One region of the Enterococcus raffinosus genome, then DNA from elsewhere that is predicted to be linked to it. Evidence: predicted binding sites of a transcription regulator. Region 1 holds the regulator's gene; each other region holds the start of a gene.
What was found. Region 1 encodes CtsR, which represses protease genes until heat stress. Its sites were predicted from a motif close to TTGGTCAAAAAAGGTCAAANA; they were not measured.
Positions count from the first base shown of each region.

Region 2: the regulator CtsR is predicted to act here: its motif matches at 1,207-1,227, upstream of clpP (ATP-dependent Clp endopeptidase proteolytic subunit ClpP).
Region 3: the regulator CtsR is predicted to act here: its motif matches at 1,006-1,026, upstream of J9537_RS09885 (ATP-dependent Clp protease ATP-binding subunit).

Region 1 is NZ_CP072888.1:2,992,484-2,994,748, forward strand. It holds gene J9537_RS14570 (ATP-dependent Clp protease ATP-binding subunit) at 1-1,105, opposite strand, end outside; gene J9537_RS14575 (CtsR family transcriptional regulator) at 1,111-1,578, opposite strand; tRNA gene J9537_RS14580 (tRNA-Pro) at 1,698-1,771, opposite strand; tRNA gene J9537_RS14585 (tRNA-Arg) at 1,788-1,861, opposite strand; tRNA gene J9537_RS14590 (tRNA-Leu) at 1,874-1,959, opposite strand; tRNA gene J9537_RS14595 (tRNA-Gly) at 1,982-2,053, opposite strand; tRNA gene J9537_RS14600 (tRNA-Thr) at 2,058-2,130, opposite strand; tRNA gene J9537_RS14605 (tRNA-Leu) at 2,149-2,230, opposite strand; tRNA gene J9537_RS14610 (tRNA-Lys) at 2,240-2,265, opposite strand, start outside.
Region 2 is NZ_CP072888.1:1,171,334-1,173,598, reverse strand. It holds gene J9537_RS05755 (glycerophosphodiester phosphodiesterase) at 1-448, opposite strand, end outside; gene J9537_RS05750 (hypothetical protein) at 510-1,025, opposite strand; gene clpP (ATP-dependent Clp endopeptidase proteolytic subunit ClpP) at 1,313-1,906, shown strand; gene J9537_RS05740 (lactate utilization protein) at 1,981-2,265, opposite strand, start outside.
Region 3 is NZ_CP072888.1:2,011,675-2,013,939, reverse strand. It holds gene J9537_RS09885 (ATP-dependent Clp protease ATP-binding subunit) at 1-923, opposite strand, end outside; gene J9537_RS09880 (phosphocarrier protein HPr) at 1,363-1,629, shown strand; gene ptsP (phosphoenolpyruvate--protein phosphotransferase) at 1,629-2,265, shown strand, end outside.

The DNA of each region.
Region 1 (2,265 bases):
ATCCCTTCAAAATCTCTTCAGCTTCTTCAGGTGTTGGCTCTTCTACCTGTACCCGAGCAAACCGCCGCTCTAAAGCAGAATCCTTTTCAATGTATTTCTGATATTCATCCAATGTCGTCGCACCAATCGTTTGCAGTTCACCACGTGCCAATGCAGGCTTCAAAATATTAGAAGCGTCAATCGCACCTTCAGCACCACCCGCACCAATCAATGTATGCAACTCATCAATAAACAAGATAATCTGACCATCATGGTAAATTTCATCAATTACTTTCTTCAACCGATCTTCAAATTCTCCACGGTATTTTGTTCCCGCAACAAGGGCCCCCATGTCTAGCATCATCAAACGCTTTCCACGCATATCCTCAGGAACATCACCAGAAATAATCCGCTGCGCCAAGCCTTCTACAATTGCCGTTTTACCAACACCAGGTTCTCCAACTAATACAGGATTGTTCTTAGTTCGACGACTCAAAATTTGTACGACTCGACGGACTTCGCTGTCTCTACCCACTACTGGATCTAATCGTTTTTCCCGCGCCAGTTTTGTTAAATCCCGCGCCAAACCATCTAAAGTAGGGGTGCCTTGGGAATTACTTTGAACAGGCTTAGCAGAGGCTTTCCTGCGTGTTCCAGTTCCTTGATTTGTATTTTGAGCTTCATTGACACCCATTTTCTTCAATAAAAGTTGTCGCATCTTAGGTAGACTCAAACCGAGATTAACTAGGATGTGAGAAGCCAAAATTTCATCATCACGTAATAGACCTAATAGAATATGTTCTGTACCTACCAATTTTGCATTGAAACGCTTCGCCTCATCATCCGCAAAAATCAAAATCTGTTTTGCTCTCGGAGAATAAGGAAGATATCCTCCTTCAGGATATGACTTAACTGAGCCGTAACCTGTCATATGCTCAATTTCTTCACGAATGTCATTCTCACTCGAATTCATTTGACGTAATGTCTTGCCCGCAATTCCTTGTTGTTCGATGACTAACGCTAGTAATAAATGCTCCGAACCAACCGAGCGGTGTTTAAAATATTTTGCTTCCTGTTGTGCAATCGCCAACACAGCTTTTGCGCGTTCTGTATACAGCTGATCCATATCCCTCACTCCTTTTTCTCATAACTTAAACGTTCCAAAAATCCATGCAGAATTCTCGCCCGTAGTCTATTTTCAATTTGACTGATACCAAGAACATTCTTCGATACTGCACTTAACATCAAGTTGCCTTCATTTTCAGTAATAATTTCTTCTTCAAATAATTTTTGAATAATCCCAAACGCATTCGCTTCCGAAATTTCATTTCCAAAAGAATCCATTAACTGTTCCAAAAAGTAGTGCTGATCAGAAATCTTAACTTTGCTTATTCGAATATAGCCGCCCCCACCTCGTTTGCTTTCAACCAAATAGCCCCGTTGAAAAGTAAAACGTGTATTGATCACATAATTTATTTGAGAAGGTACGCAATTAAAAAGCTGCGCCATCTCGGCTCTTCGAATTTCGATAATTTCACTATTTTCCAAAATATCTTTCAAGTAAGACTCGATCAAATCAGAGGTATTTCTGCTCATAATATCGCCTCCTATTGACTATTCCTGACCATAATTATATCGAATTTAACGCATGAAATAAAGGAGAACGCCTTTCTTTAATTAAGGATAAAAAAAAAGAAGGTTTTCACCTTCTTTTTTGATCGGGAAGACAGGATTCGAACCTGCGACACCTTGGTCCCAAACCAAGTACTCTACCAAGCTGAGCTACTTCCCGATAAACAAAAAAACTACGCGCCCAAGAGGAGTCGAACCCCTAACCTTTTGATCCGTAGTCAAACACTCTATCCAGTTGAGCTATGGGCGCATATCTATATTATGCCGAGGACCGGAATCGAACCGGTACGGTGATCACTCACCGCAGGATTTTAAGTCCTGTGCGTCTGCCAGTTCCGCCACCCCGGCGTTGTTCCCTGGTCTTCAGGAAAGCGGAAAACGGGGTTCGAACCCGCGACCCCCACCTTGGCAAGGTGGTGCTCTACCACTGAGCTATTTCCGCATGATGCCGGCTAAAGGACTTGAACCCTCGACCCTCTGATTACAAATCAGATGCTCTACCAACTGAGCTAAGCCGGCAACTACAAAAAAATAAAATGCGGGTGAAGGGACTTGAACCCCCACGCCGTAAGGCGCTAGATCCTAAATCTAGTGCGTCTGCCAATTCCGCCACACCCGCATATTCTTATGAGCCGTACAGGGCTCGAACCTGTG
Region 2 (2,265 bases), 1.2 Mb from region 1:
GCAATGAATCAATATTAAAGCTTGTATACCAATAGGTGAAGGGCCATTCTTTACTCGTCATTACGTTTGATATTTTCTCTTCGATCCCTGGATAATGATATTTATTCGTCTTTATCTCAATACATAAGAAACCACGAAACCGCATCTGCAGCAGGAGGTTTAAAACTTCCTGCAGCGTGGATATCTTGGTAGCTTGATATTTTTCGTCAAACCAACTACCAGCATCTAATGCCTTAATTTCTTCCAGTGTTAACTCACGAATGAATCCCTTACCATCTGTGGTACGGTCAACACTTTCATCATGAATAACGACCAATTGCTGGTCCGCTGTTAAATGGACGTCAAGTTCAATTCCATCTGCGCCCGTTCGTACTGCCTCCATAAACGCCGGCAAGGTATTCTCCGGATGAGTCCCTGCACTCCCGCGATGAGCAATAATTACTGTCATTTACTTCACCTCGTTCATCATCAATAAAAAAACTCGTAAGTTTGTGAGTGTTGCTAAGCTACTATTGTACATTAAAATAGCGCAAAGGTTGTTTGGTAGAACGAGACAACTGTTGTTTCTTTTCATCTAATATTTCTAAAAGCTGTTCAGAAAAAGTTTCCATGACAATCCGTCCGCCTTTGTACGTATATCCCCCGATTTTTACCGTTTCTTCCGGAGATAAAATAACCTTTCGATGAGAAATATTTTTGAAAAATTCCTCAATTAAATAATTTGGTAGATAGAAATTATTTTGCGCCGTAAAGGAATTCAAATAGATGAAATCATCAATTGTGATATAGCAATCATCGAATGAATTAAATGTCACATACTCCTGCATTAACACATTTCGTTTTGATAAAATTTCATTTACTTTTTTATTTAAGAGATTAATGGTTTCAATTTCCTTTACCTGATGCTCCAATTCTCTTTCACGTCGATGACGCAAGTCAATATACTTAAACACAAAGTAAACCGCGATGCCTGTTAAGCCCGCTCCAATTAACACGCCGATTAGTCCAATAAATGCGATTTCCACGTTTTTCCCTCCTAATTCATCCTTATGAAATTATTTCTAAAAAATTGATTTTCACACGCCCTTCATCCCACAGAAATCATTTAAGTTGCGGCAATCTGACATCCTGTTATCATCGTTATTAATAGTACCATATTTTGATGTTTTGAGGATAGTTTGACCTGTTTAAAAAAACGAAGCCTAATATTTGACCAAAACTGACCAACGTTGTATACTTTTTTTAAGTTTTAGCAATCTAACCTCGTTTGTGCTAAAATAATTTATGAACACTATTTTAAGGAGGATTCACTATGAATTTAGTTCCTACAGTTATTGAACAATCATCTCGTGGCGAACGTGCTTACGACATTTATTCTCGTTTATTGAAAGACCGCATCATTATGTTGAGCGGAGAAGTGAACGACGATATGGCGAACACTATCATCGCCCAATTACTTTTCTTGGATGCCCAAGATTCTGAAAAAGATATCTATCTTTACATCAACTCTCCAGGCGGTAGCGTTTCTGCCGGCTTAGCGATTTTTGATACGATGAACTTTGTTAAAGCCGATGTCCAAACAATCGTCCTTGGGATGGCAGCTTCCATGGGAAGCTTCTTGCTGACAGCTGGTGCTAAGGGGAAACGTTTCGCCTTACCAAACGCTGAAATTATGATTCACCAACCCCTAGGCGGCGCGCAAGGACAAGCAACAGAAATTGAAATTGCTGCACGTCACATTTTGAAAACGCGCGAACGCTTAAACAACATTTTATCTGAACGCACTGGTCAACCGATCGAAGTAATCGAACGTGATACTGATCGCGACAACTTCATGACAGCCGAAGAAGCAAAGGCATACGGCTTAATTGATGAAGTGATGGAAAACAGCAGCGCTTTGAACTAAACGTTTAAAAACCGAGGATATCCTCGGTTTTTTTATTTTGGCTATTGATTATTAGCTGATACGAAAATAATTTCCTATAACCCAACCTCTTCAATAATCAAAAAAATCACAATACGATTTTTTTTCATTGATCGTCTCGTTATAGCGATGGTATTGCAAATACATTCTGCCTGTAAACAATCTCCACAAGTTCCTTTTTTGATACATGGCGTTTTTTCAAGGCCTAAACGATAGGCATTTAATGGTGCCGTATTTCGCCTAACCATTTCGACAGTCGTCTTCAGATCGCCATACACTTTTTTCATACTGACAAATGTAAATACATTGTCTGGACCATAGGTTAACGCAGCGACACGATT
Region 3 (2,265 bases), 980 kb from region 1:
TCTGTATATTTTACATGATGGTAATCTTCATAGCGAGGTTGCAGTCCCTTTAAAATCTCGATCGTTTCTTGAACAGAAGGTTCTTCAACACGAACAGGCTGCATCCGACGTTCTAAAGCTGCGTCCTTTTCAATAATGCGATACTCATTCAAGGTTGTCGCACCGACCATTTGCAGCTCACCACGAGCTAATGCTGGTTTTAAAATATTTCCAGCATCCATGTTGCCGTCTCCAGCAGCACCTGCACCAACGATTTCGTGAACTTCATCAATGAAGAGAATGATATTTTCAGCTTGTCGAATTTCTTCAATCAGCTTTTGCATTCTTTCTTCAAATTGACCGCGAATACCAGTGCCTTGAACAAGAGAAGCGACATCTAACCGGATAACTTCTTTATCCATTAATTTTTGTGGAACATCGCCATCTACGATCTTTTGCGCTAAGCCTTCAACTACGGCTGTTTTACCTACACCAGGTTCACCAATAAGAACAGGGTTGTTCTTTGTTCGGCGATTCAAAATTTCGATCACACGTTGAATTTCATCGTCCCGTCCAACGACTGGATCAATATTTCCTTCACGCGCTTGACCAGTAATGTTAATTCCATATTCATCTAATAAGCCACCGCCGCCATTTCCGCGAGGGGGTTGATTGTTAATTCCATTTCCGCCACCGAATTGTGTTGGTGGTGTTTGATCTGCAGCGCCTTGTCTTTGTTGCATTTGTTGAGACATTGAGCGGAACAAATCATCTAAACTTCCAAAACCAAAAGGATCATTTCCTGCCATTTGGGGCGCACCTCCAGCTTGATTCTTCAATTTTTGATAGCAACTTTGGCAATAATCTAATTGCTTTCGTTGACCATTGACATTTGCATATAAATGAATCGTTGCTTCATTTTCATGACAATTTTGGCAAAGCATTTTTTTCACCCTTTCAATAGTTGATTGTTTCTTCCATTGTACATCGAGTAAGCGAGTCTCGTAAAAAGATACGCTGGTCAGTTGTTTGACTTTCACTGACCTTAAAAACAATTATAACGAGATTTCAGATAAAAGCAAACACTTTGTTTCGTTTTTTAGCAATCGAAGTAGTCGAGTGCTAAAAAGAACAAAATCTGAATTTTTTACTATGTAGTATTGTTATGTAAAAAAAATGAAAGCAAGCGGGATAAGGAAGTTAAACGGTCTAGTCAGATATTTTAAGAAAGGGCATACATTTCGTATGAATAAATCGACTAAAATTGTTGTATCCACCGCAAAAAAATGGTAATCTAAGAAAATGAAGGGCTCAAAATGATGGATGTTATCATTAAAGCCCTAACATAAAAAAACATTTTTTTTATAAAGGAGAACGGTCAATATGGAAAAAAAAGATTTTCACGTAGTAGCAGAAACAGGGATTCATGCACGTCCCGCAACTTTATTGGTGCAAGCTGCAAGCAAATTTAACTCTGATATTAACTTAGAGTATAAAGGAAAATCAGTTAACCTTAAATCAATCATGGGAGTTATGTCTCTAGGTGTTGGCCAAGGTTCTGACGTTGTTATCTCTGCTGAAGGTGCTGACGAAAAAGAAGCAATGGAAGCAATTGTTGAAACAATGAAAAAGGAAGGATTATCTGAATAATGGTTGAATTACTAAAAGGTATTGCCGCAAGTGACGGTGTAGCCGTTGCGAAAGCTTATCTGCTAGTACAACCGGATTTATCTTTCAAGCAAAATAATGTAGAAGATACTGCTGCCGAAGAAAAGCGTCTTGATGACGCTTTGGCGGCTTCTTCTGCTGAACTAGAAAAAATTCGGGATAAAGCAGCGAAAAGCTTAGGTGAAGAAGAAGCACAAGTTTTTGATGCTCATTTAATGGTTCTTTCAGATCCAGAAATGATTGGTCAAATCAAACAACACATTCAAGATAATAAAGTGAATGCTGAAAGCTCACTTAAAGAAGTTACTGATATGTATATTGGCATGTTCGAAGCGATGGATGATAACGCTTATATGCAAGAACGTGCAGCAGATATTCGTGACGTTACAAAACGTGTAATGGCACATTTATTAGGTGTATCTCTACCAGATCCATCAATGATTGATGAAGAAGTAATTGTTGTAGCACATGACTTAACACCAAGTGATACTGCGCAATTGGACAAGAACTTCGTAAAAGCCTTTGTTACTGATATCGGCGGACGTACGTCTCACTCAGCAATCATGGCTCGTTCATTGGAAATCCCAGCAATCGTTGGTACGAAAGAAATCACTTCTA